2 regions of the Bradyrhizobium sp. Kon10 genome follow, and region 1 is predicted to be linked to the other one. Evidence: predicted binding sites of a transcription regulator. Region 1 holds the regulator's gene; the other holds the start of a gene.
What was found. The regulator LexA, encoded in region 1, represses DNA repair genes until DNA is damaged. The targets are predictions, from matches to a motif close to TGTTCNNNNTGTGTTCNG.

Region 1 (15,970 bases):
GCCGGTCGAGGGTGGCACGAAAGCGAGCGACACCTGCGCCAATTGCCGTCCGCCGAGCAGAGAGGCGTCGATCCCTTCGATCACGCCCTTGCGATCGTCGTCAGCGAGAAGCGAGGGCCAGCCGCTGATGGCGACGCCGCGGCAGGGTTTCACGTTCAGCGTATTGCCGATCGCCAGGCCAAGCCGGAACAGCCGCTGGCGCAGCTCCTGGCGCACACGCGGTGAGATCGGAATCGTGGTCACCCAGTCGTCGCCGAGCTGGAGCAATTCGGCTTCGCCCACGCCAAGCAGCTCGGCCAGGGCCGGAAGGGACGCATAGGCTTCGACGCAGCCATGATGTCCGCAGCGGCAACGCGGTCCGTCAGGCCCGAACACCATATGGCCGAGCTCGACCGGCTGCAGCGTGTCATCCTCGATCGGATCATCCATCCAGGCGCCGGCAACGCCCTGGCCAACAAAGACGAACAGATGCGGGCTGCTGAATGGATAAGCTTCCGTGCGGCTGCGGTGAAAGGTGGCATGCGCGACCACCGAGTTGGTGAAGTCGACCGGCACGCCGGCAAACATCGCGCCGACCACGTCGCTGACACGATCGATGTCAAAGGGAATGATCGGGTTGCCGAACTCGCTCAACCGGCCGAGGCCCGGAACCGAGACGCCGATGTGTGCGAGCCTGATGCGCCGCCGCCGCGTCCAGTCGCGCAGCAATGTCAGCGCTTCCTGGAACACCCGGCCGACGGACTCGACGGTCAGCTTTGCCGGCAGCGGTACACGCTCGGTGTAACGCAACTCGCCCGACAGGCTGCCGACGCCGACGCTGAGCCACTGAGCGGTCAGCTCGACCGCTGCAAGCGCCACCGAACGATCGAGCGACACCAGAGCCGTTGGCCCGCCGACATACGGGGCAGGGCGCCGCACCTCCTCGATCAGGCCTTCGGCCTTGAGGTCAAACAGGATGCGCGAGAGGCTCGCTTCGGACAGGCGCACGGCCTTGGCCAGCGGCGGCCGAAACGAGCCGCCCGACTGAAGCAGGTGGGTCAAAATGGCAGCGCGCGTCTGCCGCCGACTTCTCGGCTGCTCCGGCATTTCCGTCCCTGTCGTCATTCTTACTTAGTGTAAGGATGCGCGCCAGGCATTGCGGCTGTCAAGCGTCGGCCGACGCGGCGAGCCGACTTGTTGTTGTGCGTGGCAGCAAGGATCTGCACAAACGAAAACGGCGCCATCTTGCGATGGCGCCGTTCCGTTGGACCTTACAGTCCGATGTTACTTCCGGTCCTTGATCGCCACGTAGTCGCGGCGGGTGACGCCGGTGTAGAGCTGGCGCGGACGGCCGATCTTCTGGTGCGGATCTTCGATCATCTCGCTCCACTGGCTGATCCAGCCAACGGTGCGGGCGACCGCGAACAGCACGGTGAACATCGAGACCGGGAAGCCCATCGCCTTCAGCGTGATACCCGAATAGAAATCGACGTTCGGGTAGAGCTTGCGGTCGATGAAGTACTGGTCGCTGAGCGCGATCTTCTCCAGCTCGAGCGCAACCTTGAGCATCGGATCGTCGCCATGGCCGGTCTCCTTGAGCACGGCGTGACACATCTTCTGCATGATCTTGGCGCGGGGATCGTAGTTCTTGTAGACGCGGTGACCGAAGCCCATCAGGCGGACTTCAGAGTTCTTGTCCTTTACCTTGGCGATGAATTCCGGAATCTTGTCGACCGAACCGATCTCGGCGAGCATCGCGAGGGCGGCTTCGTTGGCACCGCCATGCGCCGGGCCCCACAGGCAGGCAATGCCGGCGGCAATGCAAGCGAACGGGTTGGCGCCGGAGGAGCCGGCGATGCGAACCGTCGAGGTGGAAGCATTCTGCTCGTGGTCGGCATGCAGGATGAAGATCTTGTCCAGCGCGTCGGCCAGGACCGGATTGATCTTGTACTCCTCGCACGGCACCGCGAAGCACATGTTGAGGAAGTTCTCGGCGAACTTCAGCGAGTTTTTCGGATAAATGAAGGGCTGGCCGACCGTGTATTTGTAGGCCATCGCCGCCAGCGTCGGGATCTTGGCGATCATCCGCATGGAGGCGATCATGCGCTGCTTCGGATCGTTGATGTCGGTGGAGTCGTGATAGAATGCGGCGAGCGCGCCGACAGCCGCCACCATGATCGCCATCGGATGGGCGTCGCGGCGGAAGCCCTGGAAGAAGCGGGCCATCTGCTCGTGCACCATCGTATGATGGATCACGCGATCGTCGAAGTCCTTCTTCTGCGCGGCGGTCGGCAGGCTGCCGTAGAGCAAGAGGTAGCAGGTCTCGAGGAAGTCGCCGTTTTCGGCGAGCTGCTCGATCGGATAGCCACGGTATTCCAGCACGCCCGCGTCGCCGTCGATATAAGTGATCTTGGACTGGCAGCTCGCCGTCGAGGTGAAGCCGGGATCGTAGGTGAACAGGCCGGACTGGCCGTAGAGCTTGCCGATATCGATGACTTCAGGCCCGACGCTGCCGCCGAGGATCGGGAGATCGTAGTTCTTGTTTCCGACCGTCAGCGTGGCGGTCTTATTGCTTGCTTTTGCGTCCATCAGAGGTCCCCGATGTATGGTGAAACGGGCCGGACCCGGAAGGCCCCGATGAGATCGTGGGCAGGCCGGATATTCCAGAAGCTACGGTCAAGATGGGTATATTATTGCTGTGTGCGCTGCAAGATGGCGCCACGCATGCTCGACTTACGTCGTACCCGGTCCTTGGTGGGCAAAGGCTTGAGCCACCCTGGGCCTAGCCCTTGGCCTGGTCCTTGAGCCGGTGCAAACTTTCCTGGCGTCCAAGCACGTCCAAAACCTCGAAAATCCCCGGCGAGGTCGATCGTCCAGTGAGCGCCGCCCGCAAAGGCTGCGCGACTGCGCCGAGCTTGAGATTATTTTCCTCGGCAAAAGCGCGCAGCGCAGCCTCCGCAGAAGCCGCACTCCAGGCCTCCACATTCTCCAGCGCGGAATGCAGCTGGCCGATCAGCTTGCGGTTCTCGGGCGTCAGCAGCGCCGCCGCCTTGGGATCGAGCTCGAGCGGCCGGTCGGCGAAGATGAAATAGGCGCTGTCGATCAGCTCGATCAGCGTCTTGGCGCGTTCTTTCAAGGCCGGCATGGCCTTCAGGAGCTGCGCGCGCGTGGTGTCGTTTAGCTTGGCCTTGATCTCGTCGCGGCTGGGCACGACGTGGTCGAGCACGTCCTCGAACATCTTCACGAGTGATTGATCGTCGGCATGGCGGATGTAATGGCCGTTGAGGTTTTCCAGCTTGGCGAAATCGAAGCGGGCGGCGGCGCGGCCGACGTTCGCAAGGTCGAAGGCCGCGATCATCTCCTCGGTCGAGAAGATCTCCTGGTCGCCATGGCTCCAGCCGAGGCGGACGAGGTAGTTGCGCAGCGCCGCCGGCAAATAGCCCATGGCGCGATAGGCATCGACGCCGAGCGCGCCGTGGCGCTTGGACAGCTTTGAGCCATCCGGGCCGTGGATCAGGGGGATGTGGGACATGTTCGGCAGGGCCCAGCCCATCGCATCGTAGATCTGCTTCTGGCGCGCGGCGTTGATCAGATGATCGTCGCCGCGGATGACGTGGGTGACACCCATGTCGTGGTCGTCGACCACCACCGCGAGCATGTAGGTCGGGTTGCCATCGCCACGCAGCAGCACAAGATCGTCGAGGTTCTCGTTCTGCCAGACCACGCGGCCCTGGACCTGGTCCTCGATCACAGTCTCGCCGGTCTGCGGCGCGCGCAGCCGGATCGTCGGTTTGACGTCGGCGGGCGCTGTCGCCGGGTTGCGGTCGCGCCAGAGGCCGTCATAGAGGCGGGTGCGGCCCTCCGCCCGCGCCTTCTCGCGCATCGCGGTGAGTTCTTCGGCGGTGGCGTAGCAGCGGTAGGCCTTGCCTTCGGCGAGCAGCTGCTCGGCGACCTCGCGGTGGCGCGCGGCGCGGCTGAACTGGTAGATGACATCGCCATCCCAGCCGAGCTCCAGCCATTTGAGGCCGTCGAGGATGGCGCCAATCGCAGCCTCGGTGGACCGCTCGCGGTCGGTATCCTCGATCCGGAGCAGCATCTTGCCGCCGTGCTTCTTCGCATAGAGCCAGTTGAACAGCGCCGTGCGGGCGCCCCCGATATGGAGGAAGCCGGTCGGGGAGGGAGCGAAGCGTGTGACGACGGAGGAGGTCATTCTTGGCAGGGCCTATGCATTGGAGGCGGTGGTATATAACAGGACCGGAGCATAACTAAAGCCCGGCAGCGGACCTGCCAGGCCTTGCTTAAGCCCTTGGCTCAGCCAAGCGAATTTGGCAGAAGGGCCGAAGATTTCCCGACAGGATTGCAGGATGAGCACAGAACCGGTGGCGAACGAGGTTGGGCGCGATTTCATTCGTGACATCATCCAGGCCGACCTCGACCAGGCCAAATACAGGGAGATCGTGACCCGGTTCCCGCCGGAGCCGAACGGCTACCTGCATATCGGTCACGCCAAGTCGATCGCACTCAATTTCGGCATCGCCCAGGAGTTTCCGGGCCGCTGCCATTTGCGCTTCGACGACACCAATCCGGTCAAGGAAGAGCAGGAATATATCGATTCGATCCAGGCCGACGTGCGCTGGCTCGGCTTCGACTGGGGCAAGAACCTGTTCTTCGCCTCCGACTATTTCGACCGCCTCTACGAATGGGCGGAGAAGCTGATCCGTGACGGGCTCGCCTATGTCGACGACCAGACCCAGGACGAGATCCGCGCCTCGCGCGGTACGTTGACCGAGCCCGGCAAGAACTCGCCGTTCCGCGACCGCTCGGTCGATGAAAATCTGGACCTGTTCCGCCGCATGAAGGCCGGCGAATTCCCGAACGGCGCGCGGGTGCTGCGGGCGAAGATCGACATGGCTGCGGGCAACATCAATTTGCGCGACCCCGTGCTGTACCGGATCCTGCACGCGCATCATCCGCGCACGGGCGACAAGTGGTCGATCTATCCGAGCTATGACTATGCGCACGGCCAGTCGGACGCGATCGAGGGCATCACGCACTCGATCTGCACGCTGGAGTTCGAGGATCACCGGCCGCTCTACGACTGGTTCATCGAGAAGCTGCCGGTGCCGTCGAGGCCGCACCAGTACGAATTCGCACGGCTCAACCTCACCTACACGCTGCTGTCGAAACGCGTGCTGACCCAGCTCGTGCGCGAAGGCCATGTCGCGGGCTGGGACGATCCGCGCATGCCGACCATGGCGGGGATGCGCCGCCGCGGCGTACCGCCGGCGGCGCTGCGCGAATTCGTCAAGCGCATCGGCGTTGCCAAAGCCAACAGTGTCGTCGATGTCGGCATGCTGGAGTTCTGTATTCGCGAGGAGCTGAACCGCACTTCGCAGCGGCGCATGGCGGTGCTGCGGCCGCTGAAGGTCGTGATCGAGAATTATCCGGAAGGGCAGGTCGAGGAACTCGACGCCATCAATCATCCCGACGATCCCTCGGCCGGCACGCGCAAGATCACGTTCGGTCGCGAACTCTATATCGAGCACGACGACTTCATGGAGAACCCGCCGAAAAAGTTCTTCCGCCTGTCGCCGGGCAACGAGGTGCGGCTGCGCTACGCCTATTTCGTCAAGTGCACCGGCGTGATCAAGAACGCTGACGGCGAGGTGGTCGAGCTGCGCTGCAGCTACGATCCCGCGACCAAGGGCGGCAATGCGCCCGACGGCCGCAAGGTCAAGGCCACCATGCACTGGCTCTCGGCGGCGACCTCCAAGCCTGCGGAAATCCGCATCTACAACCAGCTCTTCGCCAACCCGAGCCCGGACGCCTCGAACTTCGCCGCCGATCTCAACCCGCAGTCGCTGGAGATATTGTCCGACGCCCGGGTCGAGGCCTCGGTCGCCGAAAGCAATGCGACCGAGCCGATGCAGTTCGAGCGGCAGGGCTATTTCGTGCGCGACAAGGACTCCACGCCCGGCAAGCCCGTGTTCTCGCAAACCATCGGTCTGCGCGACACGTTTGCCAAGGAAGTCGCCAAGGGCTGAGGCGCATATGAGCAACGAAGCCGACGAAATCGTTTCCGCGATCATCGCGAAATGGTGCGCCGGCTTCGCCAGGCTCGACGCCGCCGCGCTGTCGTCGCTCTATTCGACCAACGCGTTCTTCTTCGGATCAAACCCAAGACTCTACCGGGGCAGGGACGGCGTTGCCGAGTACTTCAACGGCCTGCCGCGATGGCGCAAGCCGCGCGCGGCGTTTTCCAAGGTGCAGGTGGTGCGGGCGGGGCCGGACTTGATCAACATGGCTGCGACCATCTCGTTCGACCTCGCCGGCGAGCGACCCGATCTCATCGTCAAGATGAGCTGGGTCATCATCCGCGAGGCCGGCGACTGGAAGATCGTCAATCACCACGCCTCGTCGCAGGCACCGCTGATCTAGCCTCGTAATTGGGTGTCGTCATTCCGGGCTCGCGCCGATAGGAGCCCCGGAATCCCGGCAGAACCGAACCGCCTCTCACGCGTTGATCGGGTCCAGAAGAGGATCCCCCATGCAGAACATCGCTGAACATATGGAAGTCATCGGCGCCGATGGCGTCCACATCGGCACGGTCGACAAGATCGAGGGCAATCGCATCAAGCTGACCAAGAAGGACAGCGGCGAGGGTAGCCACAAGGGCCATCATCACTTCATCGACAAGGGCCTCGTCGCCGACGTCGAGGGCAACAAGGTCCGGCTCTCCGCCAAGGCGGATGTGGCCGTGACGATGGAAGAGGAAAAGTAGGCTTTTAAGCCGTTCGTTCCTGATCTGTACCGCTATTCGCCTGCCTACACGTTCCGGTAGCTTCGAGCTCCGTTGCGTATTGTCAGGTGTAACGATGGCGGAGCCCGGGCGGCCAGTACGCTCCCAAGGGATCGCACAAGGGATCGCGGGAACTTGGCCCGTGGGCCGCCCCGCGTCCGCCGGCGGCTTTGCGCCAGCGGGCTTCGGCGTCTGGCCCTCACTGGTCGAGACGCTGCGCGAATGGGGGCGGGCTGAGGCCGGCGCCGGGCGGCTGTTTCCCTGGGTCCCCATCGCCTTCGGCTGCGGGATCGCGCTCTATTTTGCCGCCGATCGTGAGCCGGTGCTTTGGGTCGTAGCCGCGACCGCGGCCGTGCTCTCGCTCGGCGCTATGCTGTTGCGGCGAGGCCGATTCTTCGCGCCAGCCATCATGATCGCGGCGGTCGCGGCCGGCTTTGCGATGGCGACCTGGAAGACCGCGCGCATCGCTCATGCCGTGCTGGCAAAGCCGCTCTATTCCGTGTCGCTGTCGGGCTTCGTCGAGACGCGTGACATCCGTGAGCGCACCGACCGGTTCGTGCTCCGCGTCACCGCGATGGAGACCCAACGCGGCGACATCCAGCTGGAGCGTGTACGGCTGTCGGTGCGCAAGGGGACGGCCCCCGAAGTCGGCAGCTTCGTGCAGTTGAAGGCGCGGCTGATGCCGCCGCTCTCGCCATTGCGGCCCGGCAGCTACGACTTCTCGCGCGACATGTTCTTCCAGGGCATCGGTGCCTCCGGTTTCGCGATGGGGGCAATCACGGTGGCGCCCCCGCCCGAAGCCGGGGGCATCAGGCTGCGCTACGCCGCAATGATGCAGGGGCTGCGCGACGCCATCGACGCACGCATCCGTGCCACCCTCGACGGCGACAACCGCGCCATCGCGACCGCGCTGCTGACCGGACGCCGCGACGCGATCACCACGCCCGTCAATGATGCGATGTTCATCTCGGGGCTCGGCCATGTGCTGTCGATCTCGGGTTACCATATGGCCGTGGTCGCCGGCGTCGTGTTCTTCGCGGTGCGGGCGCTGCTCGCGCTCATTCCTGGGTTGGCCGCCGGCTTCGCAATCAAGAAATGGTCGGCGGCGGCCGCACTGTTCGCCGCCGCGTTCTATCTCCTGCTGTCGGGCGCGGAAGTGGCCACGCAGCGATCGTTCTTCATGACGGCGGTGGTGTTGATCGCCGTGATCGTCGATCGCCGCGCCATTACTTTCCGCACCCTCGCGGTGGCAGCCCTGATCGTGCTTGCGGTCGCGCCGGAGGCGCTGGTGCATCCGAGCTTCCAGATGTCGTTCGCGGCGACGCTGGGGCTCGTGGCGCTGGTGCAGGTCGGCATGCCGAACCTGTTTGCCTCGCCGGATCATTCGACCACTGCGCGGATCGCGATGTGGGGTGGGCGCGAGATCGCGATGCTGTTCATGGCCTCCATGATCGCGGGGCTTGCGACCACGCCCTACGCAGCCTTCCACTTTCACCGCGTCACGCCGTACGGCGTGCTCGCCAATCTCGGCGCCATGCCGGTGGTTTCGGCGCTGGTGATGCCTGCCGGGCTGTTGGGCTTGCTTGCGGCGCCGTTCGGACTGGACGGCGTGTTCTGGTGGCTGATGGGGATCGGCATCGATTGGATGATCGCGGTCACGCGATGGGTCGCGGCATTGCCGGGCGCGGTCGGCCATATCGGCGCCTTCGGCACCGCGCCCCTGGTCGCGGCGAGCCTCGGGCTCGTCCTGATGGGATTGTTGCGCACGCCGCTGCGTTGGTCGGGCGCGCTGGTGCTGCTGGTTGCGATCCTTTGGGGCTTGTCCGTCCGGCAACCCGACATCCTGATCGCCGGTGACGGGCAGAGCGTCGCGGTGCGGGGCAGGGACGGGCAGCTGCATCTGATCAGGATGAACAAGGACAGCTTTCTGCTCAAGGAATGGCTGGCGGCCGACGCCGATCCGCGTGATGCCGGCAGTGCGTCGCTGGCCGATGGCGTCTCGTGCGACGATTTGGGCTGCGTCACGCCGCTCGCCGACGGGCGCCTGGTCGCAGTTGCGTTGCGCATCGGCGCGCTGGCCGATGATTGCAATCGTGCCGCGCTGGTGGTGACCGCCCGGCCGGCGCCGCCGGATTGCACGGCGATGGTGGTCGATCGTCAGCGTCTCGCAAGCCAGGGCGCGCTCGCGCTGATGCGGCGTGGTGATGGTTTTGCCGTTCAGGCGGTGAAGGCAAGGGGCGCAGACCGTCCCTGGTCGCCGGCTGCCGCAGGCGCGGCGGATTATGATGGCAGCCTCGCGCCGAAGACGAAGACAGCGTCTCCCCGGAGCAATGACGCAACGCCGTCCGAGGCCGATCTCCAAGCCGAGGACTGAAAGCCGAGGGCTGGATTTGACCTCTCAGCCGATCGTCGGGCCGGAATGGCTGGCCGTCCGACGTGCGGCGGGCGGATCCCATTCGATCGGCTTTGCGAGATGCAAACCGCTCCAGTTCGCCGGCCTCGGCCGGCGATGGGCATTTCAATCCGGGCCTCGACCCCTCGTTGGGGTCGGCGGCGTCAGCCGATCGGCAGGCGGGTGATCGTTGGCTGCCTGTCGGCTATCTCTGGCTTTTGCTCCCGCTCGCCGAGCGGCTGGGTCACCGGCAATTGCAGCACGGTGGCGCGCTGGCCTTCGACGAGCTGCGTCACCAGCACGTATTTGCCGTCCGGAAATTCGATGGCGTCGTGATGGCGATCGGGAATGTGCGGATCGACCTTGCCGAACTTGCCGACGCGGGAGTTGATGGTGCGCGTCCAGATCCAGCGATTGTCGTAGCGGACGCTGTCGGCGAAGGCGAGCTCCGTTCCCGGCAGCAGACAGACCGCGACCGACATATCGGCTTCGGAGGCGAAGCCGCGCGTCGAGGTGCCGCGGAAAGTTGTCGTGACGATTGTCTCGCCGACTTCTGCGGGACGCGTCGCGACGGCGTGCAGGCTGTAGTCACACATCGGGGTGCTCCTCAATCAGGATAGCGACCCGCGCCTCTTCTGAGGCGCAGGCCTCTATCAGAGTAGAAGCCTGCAAGCGTCTGCTTGGTTGTGGGCAAATCTGCGGCTTGGTTCGCGCGCTGCAATCACAATATCTTTTTCAATTGCGCGAGGAACAAAGCCTGCTCCCGTGCATTCGGGCAGTTTCGCCATTAGCGGCCAGCGGGCGCCGACCAGCCGGAATATTGCCAGGCCCGTTGCGACGGCTGCTCGACCGCGTTGCGGGCATTGCGGAATTGCTCGCTCGTCGCCCGCGCTGCTTTGCCGAGATGGTGCTGTGACTGCGCCGCGAGGGCTTGCGACGCTGATGCTGCGATCAGCGCCATCGCGACAGTGCTCAGAATAATGCTGCGCATGGTTCTCTCCTCGGTCTCTCAAAGCCCTGCGAAGCGGTGTGTGCTTCGTCGCGGCGTGCCGAGGATGTAGCGCTGGAGGGGTGGCCGGATAATCTGTGCAAAACCAGAAAGACTATCCAGCCGGAGCGGACAATCGTCCGCTCCAATCGCTCGTGCGCGGCGGCCTGCCGACCGTCCGCAGCCGGCTCAATACTTCCGGTAAAGCCCGATCAGCTTGCCCTGAATCTTCACCCGGTTGGGCGGCAGGATGCGAACCTCATACGAGGCGTTCGCCGGCTCGAGCGCGATCGAGGCGCCGCGGCGCCGGAAACGTTTCAGCGTTGCCTCCTCGTCGTCGATCAGCGCCACAACGATGTCGCCGGTATCGGCGCTCTCGTTACGCTGGATCAGCGCCATGTCGCCGTCGAGGATACCGGCATCGACCATGGAATCGCCGCGCACTTCGAGCGCGTAGTGCTCACCGGAGCCGAGCATGTCAGGCGGCACGCTGATGGTGTGGCTGCGGGTCTGCAACGCTTCGATCGGCGTACCGGCCGCGATCCGGCCCATCACGGGCACCGCGACGGGGCGCTCGCCGTCATCCGCCGACCCGCTGGAGCTCGCGCGGACCTTGCCGAGATTGCCCTCGATGACGCTGGGCGTGAACCCGCGGCGGCTGCCGGCCGCGGCCTGAAGCTCCGGCAGCTTGATCACCTCGATGGCGCGGGCGCGGTTGGGCAGGCGCCGGATGAAGCCGCGCTCCTCGAGCGCGGTGATCAGGCGATGGATGCCCGATTTCGAGCGCAGATCGAGCGCGTCCTTCATCTCGTCGAAGGAGGGCGGCACGCCGCTTTCCTTCAGCCGCTCGCTGATGAACCGCAGAAGCTCGTATTGTTTGCGCGTTAACATCTCGACCAAATTCCCCCGGTTGATGTCGTTCGATTCCGAGACGCTGAGTTCAGCGATGAGCCGCTACATGCTCGAAACAAATCATGAACGGACACTATATGTTCGATATGTGTTCCGCAACTGCTTAATTTAGCGTGAACGCGACAAACTTCGCGGAACGCGAGCGAGCGACGCGTTCAGACCGGCAATCGCAGCACCTCGCAGGGCGTGCCTGCCTCGGCCTTCGGCGCAAACGGCGCACGTACGAGAAGTGCCTGTGCGGCAGCCAGATTCGCGAGCAGCGAGGAATCCTGATGACTCACGGGATGAGCGATGAGGGTGCCGTCGTCGCGCAATTCAAGGCGCGCGCGAAGATAGTCCTCGCGCTGGTCGTTGGCACCGACATCGCGGCCGAGCACGGCGCGTTCGCGACGGTGGTGAATCACTTCGCGGCCCGAGAGCGCGCGAATCAGCGGCACCATGAACAGGAACGCACAGACGTAGGACGACACGGGATTGCCGGGCAGGCCGATCACGCGCATCGCGCCGAGCTGACCGTGCATCATCGGCTTGCCCGGGCGAATCGCGATCTTCCAGAACGCCATCGAGATGCCTTCGGCCTCGAGCGCCGGCTTGACCAGGTCGTGGTCGCCAACCGAGGCGCCGCCGGTGGTGATCAGGACATCCGCCCCGCTGTCGCGGGCGCGGCGGATGCCGGCCGTGGTCGCCTCAACCGTGTCGGCGGCGATGCCGAGGTCGATGGTCTCGGCGCCTTCGCTGCGCGCGAGCGCGTGCAGGGCATAGCCGTTGGAATAAACGATCTGACCCGCGCCGGGGGTGACGCCGGGCATCACCAGCTCATCGCCGGTTGCGAGGATCGCAACTCTCGGCCGGCGGCGGACGGGCAGGCGCGGATGGTTCATCGCGGCCGCGAGCGCCAGGTCACGCTCGGTGAGTCGGGTTCCTCGCTTCAGCAGCAAATCGCCTTCGCGAAAATCGACGCCGGCAAGGCGGATGTGCCGTCCGATGAGGGCGGCTTCCTTGATCGTGACGCGCTTGCCCTCGACCGCAGTATCCTCCTGGATCACGACCGCATCCGCGCCATCGGGAACGACGCCGCCTGTGAAAATCCGTACGGCTTCGCCAGCGCCCACCGTTCCCGCGAACGGCCGGCCGGCTGCGACCTCGCCAATCAGATTGAGCTGTGCATCGATCCTGGCCGCGTCGGCGGCGCGCACTGCGTAGCCGTCCATGGCCGACATCGCCTGCGGTGGCTGCGTACGGCGCGCCGCGAGATCGCGCGCCAGCACCCGGTGCCAGGCCTCGTCGAGCGCAACCATCTCTTCCGCCAGCGGCTCTGCGCCGGCAAGCACCGCGGCAAGCGCGTCGGAAACCGGCATGAGGGCCACGGTGAAAACTCCTGCTCGGGCAATACGACAATCGGGTCGCGGCAAGCGTTCTAGCCGACAGTGGCCGTCGAGGCAAAACGGACGTGCATGCGCGTGGACGCAGCTTATCTATGGAGCAATAGCCGCACCAGTTCGGCCTGCCGGTTCACGCCCGTCTTGTCGAAGATTTTCGACAGATGGCTGCGCGCGGTTCCGTCGGTGATCCCTAGCCGTTCCGCCGTCGCTTTGCGGCCGCCGCCCTTGACGATCTCGAGCGCAAAGGCGGCTTCTGCACGAGTGAGGCCGTAACGCGTGCGCAAAGCGTCGAGTCTTGATCTCGCGTCCGGCTCGGGGTCGGTGATGAGCACCATCGCGCTCGATCGCCAGCCGGAGGCAAGCGGCACCGAACTCTCCGCCCAATCTGTGCCGACTGGCGTCACCTGCACGTGCAGCGGCATGCGGCCTGGATGCCGCCGCAAGCTCATCTCGCCGCCGATGCGATCGGGATGATCGATGCTGCACGAGCCGATCAGTGATTGCAGAGAGCGGCCGTCTTCGCTGTTGATGGCGCTCAGCGCGCCCGCCTCAAGCACGATGCTGTCGGCGGCATCGAGCCATTCGCGCGCCCGGCGATTGACGAAGATCGGGCGAGCCTGAGCGTCTGCGAGAACGAAGCCGTGGTCTAGCCCATCCAGTCCCGCCAGCGCGGCGCGGCCGGTGACGTCGAGCTGGTGGGTACGCCGCTGGATGGCAACGGCGCGTACGAGATGCTGCGCCAGCGTCGCAAACAGCCGCCGTGCGTTATCGTCATATGAAGGCAAATTGGACGGCCGATGGCTGGTCAGGATGCCCGTGGCGTTATGATCGACCAGCAAATTCGTCGTCAAGGGCTCGGTATCGAAGCCGGCTGGCTGCCACCATTCGTTGTAGTAGTCGGTCGCGGTGAACTCATCGCGTGTGATGAAGTCGCCGATGGTGAAGACCTCGCCCGGCGTCCTGCCGATGCCAAGCGGCAACAGGGGATTGCGCGGCGCCCAGCCGAGTAGCTCTTGCACGCGGTCGGGGTCGATGCGCGGCGACACCAGGCTGGAGAGGCCGTTTGCGGGGTCATAGACACCGAACAGGATGCGACCGCCCATCGCCTCGTCGATGCGCGTCAGCACACTTTCCCAGCGGCTTCCGTCGAGCGCGGCCTCGTAGATGGCGCCGATGAGGTCCAATACGGAGTCGTTGGAAATATCGTCCGTCCCCAAGACAAATGCCTTAAAATGCAATGAGGCATCTCAGCGCAGCGCCGCGCCAGGGGCAAGGACAGAAAAGCGGCAGTCGAGCCGATGTTGCCGCAAAGCAGCGCGGCATCGGGAATCTGAGGTTCGCGAGTGGCGAAGGCGAGGTGCAATGCTGAATTGCAAGCATATTGCGGGATGTTGCTGCGATGTCTCACTCCTCAAACATTCAGGTCGAAAGGCCCGCTTTCCCTCCGATCTCTGACGAACGTCAGATGCGATCGTCCTGCGGCTTGGAGAAGCTGCCCGGAGCGGTAGGTCAATCGACAGAATCGGGCCGTCCGTTCGAGGGGCTCTCATGTACGCGCATCGGCGTCACCACACTATTTTTGGGGCACTTAGGCGCCTGTCTCGTAAGGCCGGCTTGCTCGCCAGCAGCATGCTGACCGGCGTGGGTGTGCTGGGTGCCGGTGCGGTGCTCTACCCTTCGGCAGCTCTTTCTGCCGACTACGCCGCCGGCGGCGGCGTGATCAACGCGCCCAGCGGCAACGCGACAGCGGTTGGCAGCGAGGCCACCACGACCGGCTCCGACGCGACGGCTTACGGTGCGGGCAGCATCGCGAGCGGAGAGGGCGCGACGGCGACAGGACATGTCAGTCAGGCCAAAGGCATCTCCGCGACCGCAACGGGAGAAAGCAGCATCGCAAACGGCGCCTACGCGACGTCGACGGGACAAAACAGCTTTGCGAACGGCACGTTCGCGACCGCAACTGGACAGGTCAGCACCGCAGACGGGACCAACGCGACGGCAACGGGACAAACCAGTGATGCCAACGGCACCAACGCGACCGCGACAGGCCAAGCTAGCTTTGCTAACGGCACCAACGCGACGGCGACGGGACAGGCCAGCACCGCCAACGGCGCGGACGCGACCGCGACCGGTAGTCTAAGCAAGGCAAATGGCTTTGATGCAACGGCAACAGGTATTCAAAGTTCTGCAAATGGCACCTTCACGACTGCGACGGGCGCCCAGAGCGTCGCCCACGGCGACAGCGCGACCGCGACTGGCCAAGGCAGTTTCGCAAATGGCGATTTCGCGACCGCGACTGGTCAAGGCAGCAACGCAAACGGGACCAACGCGACGGCGACGGGACAAGGCAGCGTCGCGAACGGTGTGAACGCGACCGCGACCGGTAGTCTCAGCAACGCGAATGGTACCAACGCGACCGCGACGGGTGCCCAGAGCGTCGCCCACGGCGACAGTGCGACCGCGATCGGCCAAGGCAGTTTGGCAAATGGGGATTTCGCAACCGCGACTGGTCAAGGCAGCATCGCCAATGGCCTGACAGCGAGCGCGTTCGGCCGAAACAGCAACGCCACCGGCGACGCCACGACCGCGATCGGCCAGGGCAGCACGGCGAGCGCCACCGGCGCGACCGCGGTCGGTGCGGGCGCCACGGCGACCTTCGCCAATTCGACCGCGATCGGCGCGGGTGCGACAACATCAGCGCCCAACCAGGTCTCGATCGGCACCAGCACGAACACCTACCGCATGTCCGGCCTCACCTCGGCCGCGAGCCTTGCCGCACAATCCGGCCCGACACAGGTGGTGACAACGGATGCCGCCGGGCATCTGGCCGCCGCAAGCTTCAGCGGTGCGGATATTTCCACGCTGCAGTCCAACATCTCCACGTTGCAGACGCAGATGCGGCAGGCCTTCGAGGGCACCGCCATCGCCATCGCCATGGGCGGCTCGGCGCTGCCATCGGACAAGCGGTTTGCGGTCTCCACCAACTGGGGCACGTTCCGCGGCCAGAACGCCATGAGCCTGGGCGCCCAGATGCGCCTCAACCAGTATGTCGTGCTCAATGGCGGTGTTGCGGCCGGGTTCGCGCAAGGCGGCGTCGGTGGACGCGCCGGAGTGACGGTTGCGTGGTGATGGCGGCGTGCTGAGCGGAAAGCAACGGGCGTGGCGGGCGTTAATGCTTGCGGCTGCGCTGATCGCGGCGGCCGCCGCCGGTCATGCGGAAACACCTCCGCCGGCGCCAAAACCAGCGCAGATCGACCGCAACGGCGTGCTGATGCTGGTCCGTTCCTCGCTGCTCGCACTCGACCACGCCAACAAGACCGGCAATTACACGGTGCTGCGCGATATCGGCGCGCCCGGCTTTCAGGTCAACTCGGCGGCGCGGCTGGGCGAGATCTTCGCCAAGCTGCGCAACGACAATCTCGACCTCTCGGGTGTCGCCGTGATCGATCCGCAGCTCAATCTACTGCCGCAGATCGAGGCCAACGGACTGATGCATATGGCGGGCTTCTTTCCCTCGG
Region 2 (15,970 bases), on a different contig from region 1:
CATCATCGCAGCGAGAAGCCACCGTGCGCAACCCAGCGGAAGTGCGCTCCCTCTCCCGCTTGCGGGAGAGGGTTGGGGAGAGGGTGCTTCCGCAATGGGACAGCCCCCAAGAGGACAGAGCCCTCACCCGCGCCTTCGGCGCGACCTCTCCCGCAGGCGGGAGAGGTTACAGCCAGTCCGGAGCCCCGCTGTTCGATCACAGCCCTACCCGGCCACCAGGCTCTCGATGGTGACGTTGCGGTTGGTGTAGACGCAGATGTCGGCGGCGATGTCGAGGGAGCGGCGGACAATGGTTTCGGCGTCCTTGTCGGTGTCGAGCAGGGCGCGCGCGGCCGCCAGCGCGTAATTGCCGCCGGAGCCGATCGCCATGACGCCAGCTTCGGGCTCCAGCACGTCGCCGGTGCCGGTCAGGACCAGCGAAACGTCCTTGTCGGCCACGATCATCATGGCCTCCAGCCGCCGCAGGTAACGATCGGTGCGCCAATCCTTGGCGAGCTCGACCGCGGCCCGGGTCAATTGCCCCGGGTATTGCTCGAGTTTGGCTTCCAAACGCTCAAACAGCGTGAACGCGTCGGCGGTGGCGCCGGCAAAGCCGCCGATGACGTCACCCTTGCCGAGCTTGCGGACCTTTTTGGCGTTGGACTTGATCACGGTCTGGCCGATCGAGACCTGGCCGTCGCCGCCAACCACCACCCTGCCGCCCTTGCGGACCGTCAAAATCGTGGTGCCGTGCCAGACCGGCGAGCTGCTTTTGGAATCCTGCATGAAATACCTCGTTGTCCGGCCTGATCTAGGCGGTCAGCGGCCGAGACACAACCGACGCACAACGGACCGCTCCGGGCCCAAATTTCGCTCACCATAGGCAGAAGTGGCGCCTGCCGGGGCGATCCCGCAGTAGCGAAGGCGTCATTTGGCTGTTAAAAGACCGGCGTTTTCGGCCCAATCCAGCGAAAGCTTTCCATGCGCACCGCGACGATCAAGCGCAAGACCAAGGAGACCGACATCGAGGTCACCGTGAACCTCGATGGCACCGGCGTGTCCAAAATCGCGACCGGCATCGGCTTTTTCGACCATATGCTCGATCTCCTTGCCCGCCATTCTCGCATCGACCTCACGGTCAAGGCGGTCGGCGACCTGCACATTGATCATCACCACACCACCGAAGACACCGGCATCGCGCTCGGCCAGGCCGTCAGGCAGGCGCTCGGCACCATGGCCGGCATCACCCGTTATGCCGACGTCCACATGCCCATGGACGAGACGCTGTCGCGGATCGTCATCGACATTTCGGGCCGCCCGGTCCTGGTGTTCAAGGTCGATTTTCCGCGCGACAAGATCGGCGAATTCGATACCGAGTTGGTGCGCGAGTGGTTCCAGGCCTTCGCCATGAACGCCGGCGTGACTCTCCACGTCGAGACCCTATATGGCGATAACAGCCACCATATCGCCGAGTCCTGCTTCAAAGGTCTGGCGCGGGCGCTGCGGGCGGCGGTCACGATCGATCCACGGGCGGCGGGCGAGGTGCCCTCCACCAAGGGCTCGCTCGGCGGCTGACATCTCCGCCTCGCGGCCACCGCCGCCGGCGGCGTCTATTCAATTCTCGAGAACGGGGCATCACCATGCCTGTCTACACAGTTCATGCACCCACGCCCGGCGGGGCCGATCTGCGCGCGACCGACAAGTTCGTGTTCGTGCGCGACGGCTTCCATTTCTGGGCGATGGTGTTCGGGCCGGTCTGGCTGCTCTGGAACAGGCTCTGGCTGGCATTGATCGGCTGGGTGGTCTTTCTCGCCGCGTTCGATGCCGGGCTGCATAGCCTCGGCGTGGGCCGCGGCTCGATTTCCTTCGCCAATTTCATCGTCGCGCTCCTGATGGGATTTGAGGCGTCGAGCCTGCGCCGCTGGACCTTGTCGCGCGGCAATTGGCGGCAGCTCGACGTCGTCGTTGCCGACGACGAGGACACCGCCGAGCGTCGCTTCTTCGAGCGCTGGAGCCAGAAGCAGCGCGGCATCGTCAACGATCAATGGGCGGTCGATCGCGGCGGCCCGCCGCCGACCCGCAGCGTGCCGGGTCAGCAATTCTCGAATGCGCCGCCGCTGCCGGCGGGCGGCATCATCGGATTGTTTCCAGAACCGGGAGGGTCAAGATGAGCGTCGCCATCATCGATTACGGCTCCGGCAATCTGCATTCCGCCGCCAAGGCCTTTGAGCGGGCCGCGCGCAGCATGGAGAACCCGCAAAAGGTCTTCGTCACCAGCGATCCGGACCAGGCTTACGGCGCCGATCGTCTGGTGCTGCCGGGCGTCGGCGCCTTCGCCGATTGCCGGCGCGGGTTGGATGCCGTCAACGGCATGGTCGAGGCCATCACCGAAGCGGTCCGGGTCAAGGCGCGGCCGATGTTCGGCATCTGCGTCGGCATGCAGCTGTTCGCCACCCGCGGCAAGGAGCACGTCATCACGCAAGGCCTGAACTGGATCGGCGGCGACGTCGAAAAGATCACGCCGCGCGACGAGAGCCTGAAGATTCCGCACATGGGCTGGAATACGCTCGACGTGCTGCGCGAGCATCCGGTGCTGGAGAAGCTGCCGCTCGGCCCCAAGGGCCAGCATGCTTATTTCGTGCACTCCTATCATCTGAACGCCGCCAATGAGGCGGACGTGCTCGCGCGCGCCGATTACGGCGGGCCGGTCACCGCGATCGTCGCCAAGGACACCGCCATCGGCACGCAGTTTCACCCCGAGAAGAGCCAGCGTTTTGGGCTGGCCCTGATCTCGAACTTTTTGCGATGGAAACCGTGAGGGCTCCGATGGTTTCCACCTCGTCATTGCTCGCAATGAGGGAGTGCATGGCTGATAGCCCCGTTCCCATGAGGGAGACGGGAGAAGGTGCGACATGATTCTCTTTCCCGCCATCGACCTCAAGAACGGCCAATGCGTGCGCCTCGAGCAAGGCGACATGGCGCGCGCGACGGTGTTCAACCTCGATCCCGCGGCACAGGCGCAGAGCTTCGTCGCGCAAGGTTTTGAGTATCTCCACGTCGTCGATCTTGACGGTGCCTTTGCCGGCAAGCCGGTGAACGCGCAGGCCGTCGAGTCCATGCTGAAGACGATCAAGATTCCGGTGCAGCTCGGCGGCGGCATTCGCGATCTCGCCACCGTCGAGGCCTGGCTCGCCAAGGGCATCACCCGCGTCATCATCGGCACCGCCGCGGTGCGCGATCCCGATCTGGTGAAAATGGCCTCGAAGAAATTCCCCGGCCGGGTCGCGGTCGGCCTCGATGCCCGTGACGGCAAGGTCGCGGTCGAAGGCTGGGCCGAAACCTCTGAGGTAACGGTGCTGGAGATCGCGCAGCGCTTTGAGGATGCCGGCGTCGCAGCCATCATCTTCACCGACATCGCCCGCGACGGTCTGCTGAAAGGGCTGAACCTGGACGCGACCGTCGCGCTGGCTGACGCGATCTCGATTCCCGTGATCGCCTCCGGCGGCCTCGCCTCGATCGAGGACGTCAAGGCGATGCTGGCGCCGCGGGCAAAAAAGCTCGCCGGCGCGATCGCCGGCCGCGCGCTCTACGACGGCCGGCTCGATCCCGCTGCCGCGCTCAGCCTGATCCGCAACGCGCGCGCTGCCTAGGAGATTTCCGATGTTCAAGGTGCGTGTGATCCCCTGCCTCGACGTCAAGGACGGCCGGGTCGTCAAGGGCGTCAACTTCGTCGATCTGCGCGATGCCGGCGATCCCGTCGAAGCCGCGATCGCCTACGACGCCGCCGGCGCCGACGAGCTCTGCTTCCTCGACATCACCGCGACCCACGAGAACCGCGGCACCATGATGGACGTGGTCCGGCGCACGGCCGAGGCCTGCTTCATGCCGGTCACGGTGGGCGGCGGCGTGCGCGAGGTCAACGACATCAGGATGCTGCTGCGCTCCGGCGCCGACAAGGTGTCGATCAACAGCGCCGCGGTGTCGCGGCGCGAGTTCGTCAAGGAAGCGGCCGAAAAGTTCGGCGAGCAGTGCGTGGTGGTCGCGATCGACGCCAAGCGGGTCAAGCGCGCGGGCGGCTCCGAGCGCTGGGAGATCTTCACCCATGGCGGCCGCAATTCGACCGGGATCGATGCGATCGAATATGCCCAGGAAGTGGTCTCGCTCGGTGCCGGTGAAATCCTGCTCACCTCGATGGACCGCGACGGCACAAGGCAGGGCTTTGACATCCCGCTGACCCGGGCGATCGCCGACAGCGTTCCCGTTCCCGTGATCGCCTCCGGCGGCGTCGGCAATCTCGACCATCTCGTCGACGGTATCCGCGACGGGCGCGCCACCGCCGTGCTGGCCGCCTCGATCTTCCATTTCGGGGAATTCACTATCCGGCAGGCCAAGGAGCACATGGCCCGGCGCGGGTTACCCATGCGCCTGGATGCCTGACGACTCCGGTTCATAAAAATGCTACAGGAGTTGGTAGGGACCGGCTCAATCAGCCGGAGCGTGTTTGCTGAGTATTTTGTATGCCGCGTTTCACGATCCACGATCTGGCCGCCACCATCGACGCCCGCGCGGCAGCCGGCGGCGAGGGGTCCTATACCCGCAAGCTCCTGGACAAGGGCGCCGAACATTGCGCCAAGAAGTTCGGTGAGGAAGCAGTCGAAACCGTAATCGCAGCAGTCGAAAACGATCGCGCGCATCTGATCGCCGAAGGTGCCGACCTGCTCTACCATTTCCTTGTGCTTTTGAAGGCACGCGGCATAAAGCTGGACGAGGTCGAGGCCGCGCTGGACAAGCGGACCTCGATGTCGGGGTTGGAAGAAAAGGCGTCGCGCAAGGGCGGCTAAGGGAGAGGTGGCGTCATGGATATCCGCGCACCCGAGCAGCAGTATAATCCATACCGCGTCTATACGCGCGAGGAGTGGGCGCGACTGCGCGACGACACGCCGATGACGCTGGAGCCGGGCGAGTTCGACCGGCTGCGTTCGCTGCACGACCGCCTCGACTTACAGGAGGTGGAGGACATTTACCTGCCGCTGTCGCGCCTGCTCTCGATCTATGTCGACGCGATGCAGCGGCTGTACTACGCGGAGCGCCAGTTCCTCAACATCCGCGACCGCAAGATGCCCTACATCATCGGCGTCGCCGGTTCGGTGGCGGTTGGAAAGTCCACCACGGCGCGCGTGCTGCAGGCGCTGCTGGCGCGCTGGTCGCCGCGGCCCAAGGTCGAATTGATCACCACCGACGGATTTCTCTATCCCAACGCCGTGCTCGACCGGCAGGGGATCATGCAGAAAAAGGGTTTTCCCGAGAGCTACGATCTGCCGCTGCTGCTCAGCTTCCTGTCCGACATCAAGGCCGGACGCCGCCATGTCCGCGCGCCGGTCTATTCGCATCTGACCTACGATATCGTGCCGAACCAGTGGGTCGAGATCGACCAGCCCGATATCCTGATCGTCGAGGGCGTCAACGTGCTGCAAACCGGCAAGCTGCCGCGCGACGGCAAGGCGGTGCCGGTCGTTTCCGACTTTTTCGATTTCTCGGTCTATATCGACGCCGAGGAAGCCGCGCTGCGGCGCTGGTACATCAAGCGCTTCCTGGCGCTGCGCGACACCGCTTTCACCAATCCAAAGTCCTATTTCAACCGCTATGCGCTGTTGTCCGACGAGGAGGCCACCGCCACCGCCACCGCGATCTGGGAGCGCACCAACCTCGCCAATCTCGAGGACAACATCCTGCCGACGCGCCCGCGCGCGACGCTGATCCTGAAGAAGGGCGCGGATCACGTGGTGGAGAGCGTGGCGCTGCGCAGGCTGTAGGCCACGGTCTGGTAGGGTGGGCAAAGGCGCGCTCTTCGCGCGCCGTGCCCACCATCTCTCCGCCCGTTGAGTGTAAATGGTGGGCACGCTGTGCTTTGCCCACCCTACGGCACCTTTGATCGCGGCTACACCACCCAAATGCCGCGACGCCTGAAGGTTGTGACGCCCACGCCGTCATTGCTTCGTCGCAAGAGCTCCTCGCAATGACGATGGAGAGACTCTTCTACACCACGAGATGCCGTGCCGCCGCGAGTCCGGCCAGCGCGTCTTCGAGCTTGTCGCGATCGAGCGGCTTGATCAAGAATCCATTCATGCCGGCCTCGAAACAGGCATAGCGATCCTCCACCAGCGTATTCGCGGTGAGCGCCAGGATCGGGGTGTGGCGGGCCCCAGTGGCGGCCTCGTGGGCGCGGATGCGCTTGGTCGCTTCGATGCCGTCGAGCTGCGGCATCTGGATGTCCATCAGCACGAGATCATGAGGCGTGCCAGCCGAACTCGCTGCGAGCCAGGATTCCAGCGCAGCCTCGCCATGGACCGCGATGACGACGCGGTGGCCGAGCTTGGTCAGCAGCGAGCGCATCAACAGCGCGTTGATCTCATTGTCTTCGGCGACGAGAATCGACAGGCGCTCCACCGGGGTTGCGACCGCGGCGGGTTCGACGGGCTCCGGCGCGAGATCGGGCGAAGCGATCTCCGGCGCGAGCGCCAGGCGCGCAGCGAGCGACGCCGCACGCAGCGGCTTCACCAGGAAGCCGGTGAAGGCCTCCGCGATTTTTTCATGGCGCGAACTCGATGTCAGCAGCACCAGCCGCTGCGCCGCATGTGCGCGGGCGACCTCGCCCAGGCGATCGGCGACGCTGGTTCCGATCGCACGATCGATCAGCACCGCATGCCAGGGGCGTTCGGGCAGCAGCGCTTCGGCCACGGTCGCATCGGCCACCAGGCAGGTCTGGCCGCCCCAGCGCTCCAGCCGGCGTGCGATCAGCGAGGCTTCGATGCCGTCCGCCACGAGGAGGATCGACTTGCCGGCGAGGTCGGGACTCGGGAATGCGGCTTGTGCTGCGCCGGCTTGCGATGGCGAAAGCGCGATCGCGACCTCGAAGGTCGAACCTTTGCCCGGTTCGCTCGTCAGCGTGATGCGGCCGCCCATGCGCTTGACGATGCGCTCGCTGATGGCAAGGCCGAGCCCGGTGCCGCCATGGGTGCGCGCGACTCGCTCGTCGGCCTGCTCGAATTCGCGGAAGATGCGCGACTGCGCCTCGGGCGCGATGCCGATCCCGGTGTCGCGCACCAGAAAGCTGATCTCGTTCGGCCAGATGCCGGGCTCGACGATCAGCGCGACACCGCCGCTCGCGGTGAACTTGATGGCGTTGCCGGCGAGATTGAGCAGCACCTGGCGCAGCCGGCCGGCATCGCCGCTGACCTCGAGCGGCAGGCGTTCGTCGATGTAAGCCGCGATCTCGAGATTTTTGGCTTGCGCGCGCGGCGCCAGCAGCTCGGTGATGTCCTCGATCAAGGCCGTGAGCGCGAACGGACGCTGCTCGAGGTCAAGCTTGCCGGCCTCGATCTTGGAATAGTCGAGCAGCTCCTCGATCAGCGCCATCAAGGCCTCGCCCGAGGTTTTCACGGCCCTCGCATAGGTCGCCTGCTCCGGCGTGAGCGTGGTGTCGAGCAGCAGCCCGCCCATGCCGATGATGCCGTTCAGCGGCGTGCGGATCTCGTGCGAGGCCATCGCGAGGAAGCGCGATTTGGCGCGGTTGGCGGCGTCGGCCTGGTCGCGCGCGTCCGAGAGCGCACGCTCGGTCTCGGTGCGGTCGGTAACGTCGCGTCCGACGCTCTGCAATTCGGCGGGCTGGCCGGCATCGTGTCGGACGAGGCCCTCGCGCCAAGCAATCCAGCGCGCTCCCACAAGCGTTGCGATCTTCTGGTCGTGGATGCGCGTGCCGTTGCTTTCGCGCGCGCTGTCACCCTGCTCCAGCACGTCAAAATCGAAGCGCGTGCCGACCAGTGCGCCGCGCGCTCGTCCGGCCAGCGCACAATAGGCGTCGTTGGCAAAGGTGATGCGGCCCTGATGGTCGCGCAGCACGATCAGGTCGCCCTGCGATTCGAACAGGCTGCGGGCGCGCTCTTCGGCTTCCTTCAGCTCCCAATTGCGATCGATCAGCACGTCGTTGTGGGTGGCGAGCGTGCGCAGCCGCTTGTTGACGAAACGCAACCGCATACTGAGCGTGGCGAGACCGAGGCAGGCGAGCGCGAACAGGAAGCTCGCGCCGATCGCGAACGCGTTGGGGTCGTAGCCGGATGTCTCGGACCGGCTGCCGGCGATGAAGCCATAGGCGCCGCCGAACGTCGCCGAGAAGATCATGAAGGAGCGGATCGCGAACGCGATCCTGGGATGGCGACGCCTGAAGCGGCGCATGTGCACCTTGATCCGGAACGTCCGATCCATCGTCACCGACCCCGACTCTAAACTCTTTGACGATGTCCCGCCGACGTTGCGAACAGTTTGAGGTTTGGAGCCCGCCTCCAAACAGGATTGACGAGACGTTAACGCCTCAGAGCGAGGCGGCCTGGAGGTGGTGGAGGCCGCCATGGGCGCCGACGATCAAGGCCGCGGCGTCCCTCTGCGAAAACGTCTTCGAGCGCACATAGATGCGGTAGTCGGCCGGGCCTTCGCTGGAGAGATAGATCGTCGGCCGGCCGCCGCCCGATTGTTCGGAAATCGCGACGAGGCGCGTCGCGGGATTGGCCTGGCAGGCACCCGGCTCCTCGCTCTCGCCGTCGTCGACCACGACAAAATCCGCCACGTCGGCGTCGTCGGTGATCTGCACCCGCACGGTCGCCTGCGCAGGATCGTCGGTGAAGGCGACCTGGATCCCGGCGGTCCAGAACAGGGATGTGAGCTCGACCGAGGTTTCGCCCAGCGCGATGCAGGGATGCGAGACCGATCCGATTTCGCTGCGGGCGAAGACTGCCGCGGCCAACAGGGGAACAACCGACGCCAGGATCTTAAAACGCAACATGACACTCTACTCGCCAAGTACTCGCCAAGGCCCGGAAAGCTCGTATGGGAACTCACACACGCAGCTCTTGGGCCTTATGGTTTGCAGAGCGTAAAGGAAACTCGTTACCGCCGGGTTGACGCGCGTATCGTTCACGCGAGCTGCCGCACATCCTCCGCGAGTGCGCGGTAGGACAGCGCTTCGGCCAGATGCAGCCGGCCGATCCTGTCGGCGCCGTCGAGGTCGGCGAGCGTGCGCGCCACCCGCAGCACGCGGTGATAGCCGCGCGCCGATAGCCGCATGGTCTCGGCAGCATCGCGCAACAGCTTGGCGCCTTGCGCATCGGGCTTGGCGATCTCCTCCAGCACCGAGGCGGGCGCCTCGGCATTCGTGCGGACCTGCGGCAGGCCAGCATCCGCGTAGCGCGCTATTTGGATGTCGCGCGCCGCCGCCACGCGTGCTGCGACTTCGGCTGAGCCCTCCGCCGGCGGCGGCAGGATCAGGTCCGCCGCGGTCACCGCCGGCACCTCGATGCGCAAATCGATCCGGTCCATCAGCGGGCCGGAGATGCGGGACTGGTAGTCACCCGTGCAGCGATCGACGCGGCCGCGCTTGCAGGCATAGCCGGGCTCGAACGCATTGCCGCAGCGGCAGGGATTCATCGCCGCGACCAGCATGAAGCGGGCAGGGTAGGTGACGCGGTGATTGGCGCGGGAGACCGAGACCTCGCCGTTCTCCAGCGGCTGGCGCAGCGAATCCAGCACGCGCGGATCGAACTCCGGCAGCTCGTCGAGAAACAGCACGCCCTGATGCGCCAGCGAGATCTCGCCCGGCTTTGCGCGCGCGCCGCCGCCGGTGAGCGCGGCCATGCTGGCGGAATGATGCGGGCTGCGAAACGGCCGCCGCGACGTCAGCGCGCCGCCCTCGATCTCGCCGGCGACGGACGCGATCATCGAGACCTCGAGCAATTCCCCGGGCGACAGCGGCGGCAGGATCGAGGGCAGGCGCGCCGCCAGCATCGATTTGCCGGCGCCGGGCGCGCCGATCATGAGCAGATGATGCCCGCCAGCGGCCGCGATCTCCAGCGCTCGCTTGGCGCTCTCCTGGCCCTTGATGTCGCGCAAATCGAGCAGCGAGGCTGTGGCCTCATGTACCTTCGGCACCGGCCGCGACAGCACCTGCGTGCCCTTGAAGTGGTTGGCAATCTGGATCAGCGAGTGTGCGGCGATGATCTGGATGTCCGGGCTCGCCCACGCCGCCTCCGAGCCGCAGGCGGCCGGGCAGATCAATCCCTCCTCGCGCACATTGGCGTCGATCGCGGCGGGAAGGACGCCGGCGACCGGCGCGATCGAGCCGTCGAGGCCGAGCTCACCGAGCACCGTGAAACCGGTCAGCGCGTCCGGCGGGATCGCACCGATTGCCGCCATCAGCCCGAGCGCGATGGGCAGGTCGTAATGGCTGCCTTCCTTCGGGACGTCGGCCGGCGCGAGATTGACGATGATCCGCCGCGCCGGCAGCGCCAGCCCCGAGGCGATCAGCGCCGCGCGGACCCGCTCGCGCGCCTCCGACACCGCCTTGTCGGGTAGACCGACGATGGCAAAGGCCGGCAGGCCCGGGGCGACCTGCACCTGCACGTCGACCGCGCGGGCCTCGATCCCCTCAAAGGCGACGGTAGAAACCCGCTGAACCATGCTCAAACCAGCCTGCCCTCTCGCACAATCAAGGGTAGCAGAGCCCGATCCTGTCCGCAAGAACAATACGGGAACGGTTTGGCGGCCCGGCCAGCCCTAATCGATCGTAAACAAGGCGCCGACACTACGTCTCGAATGCGAGCGGCCGTGCTCAGCACATTCCAACGAATGTCCGCTACTCCTAGAGTTGCGGGATGGGCCGTGACCTAACGGGGTGAACAATTCAAATGCTTGCAAATCGCCGCAGAAGCGAACGACGGATGTGCACTCGGCTTGCCAAGATCCATCTTGGCGCCGGCTCCTTGCCGAGGGACTGCACGATCACGGACATCTCGGACGGGGGCGTGAAAGTGGTGGCGGAATTTCTCGAAGTGCCGCCGCAATTCACCATCATCTTCGCGCCTGATTATTCGCGCCAATGCCGGCTGCGCTGGCGGATCGGCTGCGAATTCGGCGCCGAATTCACCGATTAGACCCTGCCAACGCGTTTCCTTAACGGGAATTTAGCGTTAATCGGCAAAGCATCTCTGATCAGTCCGCCGGCGGTGATCAGAGTATGTCCAAGCGTTCGTGCCTTGCCTCTTCCCCGGCGAGATTGTTGCTTCCGGCCCTCCTGGTGCTCGTTCTCGGCGGTTGCCAGACCACGAGCCTGGAGGACGTGACCGGCGCGCTCGGCGGCACGCCGGAGCCAGCGGCCAGGGCCGACGGGAGGCCGGACATGGACGCGCTGCGCGAGCGCTACCGCGCCAAGCCGAGCGATCCCAATATCGCCCTCGATTACGGCACGGCGCTGCGCGAGACCCGCCAGCGCGCCCAGGCGGTCGCGGTGCTCGAGCAGGCCGTGCTGGCCCATCCCAGCAACAAGGCGCTGCTCGCCGGCTACGGCCGCGCACTGGCCGACAACGGCAATTTCCAGCAGGCCTACGATGTGCTCAGCCGCGCGCATACGCCTGAAGATCCCGACTGGCACATCCTGTCGGCGCAAGGCGCGGCGCTCGACCAGCTCGGCCGCAACGAGGAAGCGCAGCAATATTATGCGACCGCACTGAAGATCGTGCCGGACGAGCCGTCGGTGCTGTCCAATCTCGGCCTGTCCTATATGCTCCAGAACAATCTGCCGAGGGCCGAGGAGACCATGCGCCGCGCTTACGGGCGTAACGCCGCCGACCCTCGCGTGCGCGCCAATCTCGCGCTGGTGCTGGGACTGGAAGGAAAGCAGGCCGAGGCCGAGACCATCGTGAAGGCCGATCTGCCGCCGGATCAGGCGGCAGCAAAGGTCGCGACGCTACGGCAGCTGCTGAGCAAGAAGCAGCAACAGCGGGCGGAGAAGTAGCGCGCCGGAGCCTGGATTGTTGGCTTGACGCGTTGGCGCTTACGACGCCTTGCGATGCGGAGCGGATCCGCGTCCCGACTTGCCCTTCAGCTTCTTCAGGAGCGGTCCGAGCAGCGACCGCTTCGGCTTCTTCACCTCGCCGCGCCCGGCGAGGCGGTTCGCGATGTTCTGGAACAGTTCGGTGGTGCGGTGGCTCTTGGAGACCTCCGCGATCATCTGGCCGTTATTGGCAGCGGTCGAGAACAGCTTCGAATCGAACGGGATCACCGCGATCGGCTGGCTCTCCATGGTCTTGGCGAACGACTTGACGTCGATCTCCGCCCGCTTGTGCATGCCGACCTGGTTGATGCAGTACAGCGGCGGCCGGTCGTTCGGCCGCGCCGCCTTCAGCACGGTCAGCATGTTCTTGGTGTTGCGCAGGTTGGCGAGATCGGGTTCGGCCACGATCACGATGTCGTCGGCGTTGACCAGCGCGCGCCGCGTCCAGCCCGACCATTGATGGGGCACGTCGAGCACGATGCAGGGCGTGGTCATGCGCAGCGTGTCGAACACCGCATCGAACGCTTCGGCGCCAAAATCATAGACACGGTCGAGTGCCGCGGGCGCCGCCAGCAGGCTGAGGCGCTCGGTGCATTTGGCGAGCAGCCGCTCCATCAGCGCCGTGTCCGGCCGGTCCTGCGACAGCACCGCGTTGGCGATGCCCTGCACCGGGTCCTGATTGTAGTCGAGGCTCGCGGTGCCGAAGGCGAGATCGAGATCGATCACCACGGAATCGAGCGCCAGATCGCGCGCGATAGTCCAGGCCACGTTGTGGGCGACGGTGGACGCGCCGACGCCGCCCTTGGCGCCGACCACGGCGATGACGCGGCCGGTGATGATGGTTTCAGAGGCGGAGAACAGGCTACAGATCGAGCGCACCACGTCGATGGTCTCGACCGGTCCGACCACGTAGTCGTTGACGCCGCGGCGCACCAGCTCGCGGTAGGGTGCAGTGTCGCCGGGATTGCCGATCACGACCACGCGCGTGCCGGGATCGCAGACGCCGGCGAGATCGTCCAGGCCCTCGAGAATGTCGCGCGTGCCGTCGGATTCGATCACGATCACGTTCGGCGTCGGCATCGTCTCGTAGACTTCGATCGCCGCGGCCAGGCCGCCGTCCTTGGCGGTGAGATGCGCCTTGGCGAGACGGCGGTCCAGGCCGGCCGCGGTCACCGCCGCGAGCGTCTGCTCGGTCTCGCAAAACGCCTGCACCGAGATGCGAGGGACCGGCGCAATGTGTTCCTCGGGGTGCTGCGGATCGTCCGCTTCCTGGTCGTGGGCGCTCGTCATTTGCCTGTGTCGCTGAGTTTGGCTTTGTCAGCCTCGGGATAAGTGGTCGAGGTCGCGGCGCCCTTGCGATAGCGGTCGAAGGCGATATCGCGCCGTGCGGTATAGGCCGGCGTTTCGGCGCGCGGCTGCTCGAGGTCGGCGGGGTTGTCGATCATCGCCGCGAGATTGCGCTGGGTGGCGCAACCAAGATTGAAATAGGGCCGGTTCTCGTTGTAGCCGGGGTCGAGGATGGATGGGCCCATGTCCTCGGGCCACAATCCGCACGGCCCGGCGACCGCGGCGATCCTGGAATAGCTCAGCCGGATGGTCGGCAGCAGCGCGGGATCCTCGGGCCGATAGGTATGCTCGACGATGGCGCGCGACGGCACGCCGCCGGCGCCGAGCACGGCACGGATTTCGTGATAGGTCGCCGCTGCGGCGCGCGAATTCGCGGTGTCGACCGGCACGTCGACGACGACCGAGCCGGTGCCTTCGCGCACCCAGTCCCCGGCAATGCCTGCGACGTCCGCGTGCTGCGCCGCCGAGAGGCCGCCGCGCGCCTTGCCGACGAAAATCACGATCGAGCGCTTGGCTTCCTGCACCGCGATCGGGTGGCGCTGGCGATAATCGGTCGGCACCGTCTGGGTGGTGACGACGTCACCGGTGGTGTTGCACGCACCGAGCATGACGGAGAGCCCCGTCAGTGCAAGCGCGATGCGCAAATTGCGACGTCGATCGTCTGTCTTCGTCATCGCTTCATCCCTCTCGTCCCGTTCCCCAAAACGTCCGTTCGTGTCAGTCGATGATGAAGCCGAAATCGCCCTGGTTGCTGTCCATCGGATCGATGCGGCGGGCGATGCCATAGAGGCGGTTCATGCGGCCGAGCAGTGCCGACTGCGAATCCGACGACGGCGCGAAGCCGTCATCGGGCCGCGACAGTTCCTTCTGGGCGACCGCGCGCACCACGTAAGGCGTCACAATCACCATCAGCTCGGTCTCATTGTTGACGAAGTCCTGGCTGCGAAACAGCGCGCCGAGGATCGGCACCTGGTCGACGCCGGGCAGGCCGTTGATCGCCTGCTTGGTCTGCTGCTGGATCAGGCCAGCCATCGCCATCGAGCCGCCGGACGGGATCTCGAGCGTGGTCTCGGCGCGACGGGTCTGGACCGAGGGGATGGTGATCGAGTTGGTCGAGCTCGGCGACAGCGCCTGCGACACCGTGATGGCGTTCTGGCTCGACAACTCCGAGACCTCCGTCATCACCCGCAGGCTGATCCGCCCTTCGCTGAGCACGACCGGCGTGAAGTTCAGGGAGATGCCGAATTTCTTGTAGGTGATCTGGGTCGTACAGACATGCGTGGTCGGATCGCAGGCGTAGCCGCCGGGAATTGGAAATTCGCCGCCCGCGATGAAGGTGGCGGATTCGCCCGAGATCGCCGTCAGGCTCGGCTCGGCCAGCGTCCGCATCACGCCGGCGCTTTCCATGGCGCGCATCGTGGCGCTGACGGTGGCGAAGCCCTTGGTGAGGCCGGCAACACCGAGCGCGTTGTTGCTGACCAGCGGCCCGCCGCTGGCCGAGAACGGGTTGGAATTGTTGAAATTCACGACCGCGGTGCCGGCGTTCAGGCTGGCGCTGAGGTCGACGCCGAGCTGCTTGACGATATCGCGACGCACTTCGCCGACGACGACCTTGAGCATCACCTGGTCGCGGCCGCGCACGACGATGTTGTTGACGACCTTGTCCGCGCCGCCGACCAGCTTTGCGGCGACGTCGCCGGCCTGCTGCGCCTCGACCGGGCTCGATACCGAGCCGGTCAGCATCACGCTGTCGCCGACGCCCTCGATCTGCACGCCGGGCAGCGATTGGCGGAGTGCCGTGCGCATGCCGTTGAGGTCGCGCTTCACCGCGATATCATAGGCCGCGACCTGCTGGCCGTCGGCTGAGAAGAACACGACATTGGTCTGCCCGACCGTGCCGCCGATGATATAGGCGCGCTGCGCCGATCGGATCACCGCATTGGCGATCTTGGGATCGGCCACCAGCACGTCCTTGACCTCGCGCGGCAGGTCGATGACGACCGATTTGCCGACGCCGAGCGACAGGAAGCGCGTGCGGGCCGGCGCGATGGTCGCGACCGGCGCCACGTCGATATCCGCCGCCCGCAGCGGCGCCTGGTCGCCGACCGGCGCATCCGCGGCGCTGACAAAGCCCGGCGCTGCGACCAGCCCGAGCATCAGCATGGTACCCGTCCAGAACGAGCGCGCGCGCGTCCCCCGCATGCGCAGGCCCGTCTGATTATCCCCGTCGTTCATCCTGGGTATCCCCATCACTTCTGTGACGTTAGTTGCCGCGCCTGGACGCCGTAGCGGATCACGTTGATGCCGCCTGGACGCTTGGCCGCCTGATCCTCGGGCACGCCATCGGACGCGTTGGCATCGGCGATGCTCCGCAGTGCGAGCGTCAGCGTGCCGCCCTGGCGCGAGGCCGATATCGTTGCGACCTGATCGGGCTTGAGCTCGAGCGTGACGGTCTTGCCGATCACCGCGTTCTGGCCGTCCTTCTCCTTCGGTGCCTGGTCGATCGCGAGCACGCGGATGTTGGACAGGATGACTTCCGACAGGATCAGGTCGTTGCCGCCGGTCGGGCCGTTGGCTCCGTCGGGATTCTTCAGGCGGCGCGTCAGCACGATGTCGACGCGGTCGTTCGGCAGGATGAAGCCGCCGGCGGCGGTTTCGGCTGAAATCTCGGTGGAGACCGCCCGCATGCCCGAGGGCAGGATCGCGGCCATGAAGCCGGAGCCGTCGGCCTTCACCAGCTTCTGCTCGCGGATTGGTTCGCCCTGC

Region 2: AC0L2O_RS32515 (YifB family Mg chelatase-like AAA ATPase) is a predicted target of LexA. The motif match lies at 10,544-10,561, and genes of this name have one in related genera.

What each region holds. Positions count from the first base shown of each region.
Region 1 is NZ_JBVVOZ010000005.1:110,099-126,068, forward strand. It holds gene AC0L2O_RS09910 (ROK family transcriptional regulator) at 1-1,086, opposite strand, end outside; gene gltA (citrate synthase) at 1,264-2,568, opposite strand; gene gltX (glutamate--tRNA ligase) at 2,762-4,189, opposite strand; gene AC0L2O_RS09925 (glutamine--tRNA ligase/YqeY domain fusion protein) at 4,344-6,023, shown strand; gene AC0L2O_RS09930 (YybH family protein) at 6,031-6,417, shown strand; gene AC0L2O_RS09935 (DUF2171 domain-containing protein) at 6,527-6,760, shown strand; gene AC0L2O_RS09940 (ComEC/Rec2 family competence protein) at 6,855-9,152, shown strand; gene AC0L2O_RS09945 (hypothetical protein) at 9,335-9,766, opposite strand; gene AC0L2O_RS09950 (hypothetical protein) at 9,958-10,161, opposite strand; gene lexA (transcriptional repressor LexA) at 10,348-11,049, opposite strand; gene AC0L2O_RS09960 (molybdopterin molybdotransferase MoeA) at 11,226-12,437, opposite strand; gene AC0L2O_RS09965 (helix-turn-helix transcriptional regulator) at 12,542-13,669, opposite strand; gene AC0L2O_RS09970 (YadA-like family protein) at 14,067-15,581, shown strand; gene AC0L2O_RS09975 (hypothetical protein) at 15,625-15,970, shown strand, end outside.
Region 2 is NZ_JBVVOZ010000041.1:7,496-23,465, forward strand. It holds gene hslV (ATP-dependent protease subunit HslV) at 205-765, opposite strand; gene hisB (imidazoleglycerol-phosphate dehydratase HisB) at 961-1,554, shown strand; gene AC0L2O_RS32475 (DUF2628 domain-containing protein) at 1,620-2,150, shown strand; gene hisH (imidazole glycerol phosphate synthase subunit HisH) at 2,147-2,797, shown strand; gene hisA (1-(5-phosphoribosyl)-5-[(5-phosphoribosylamino)methylideneamino]imidazole-4-carboxamide isomerase) at 2,892-3,629, shown strand; gene hisF (imidazole glycerol phosphate synthase subunit HisF) at 3,640-4,416, shown strand; gene AC0L2O_RS32495 (phosphoribosyl-ATP diphosphatase) at 4,497-4,820, shown strand; gene coaA (type I pantothenate kinase) at 4,836-5,792, shown strand; gene AC0L2O_RS32505 (ATP-binding protein) at 6,016-8,241, opposite strand; gene AC0L2O_RS32510 (hypothetical protein) at 8,348-8,815, opposite strand; gene AC0L2O_RS32515 (YifB family Mg chelatase-like AAA ATPase) at 8,947-10,485, opposite strand; gene AC0L2O_RS32520 (PilZ domain-containing protein) at 10,713-10,958, shown strand; gene AC0L2O_RS32525 (tetratricopeptide repeat protein) at 11,042-11,818, shown strand; gene AC0L2O_RS32530 (CpaE/TadZ family protein) at 11,858-13,147, opposite strand; gene AC0L2O_RS32535 (CpaD family pilus assembly protein) at 13,144-13,878, opposite strand; gene AC0L2O_RS32540 (type II and III secretion system protein family protein) at 13,922-15,439, opposite strand; gene cpaB (Flp pilus assembly protein CpaB) at 15,454-15,970, opposite strand, start outside.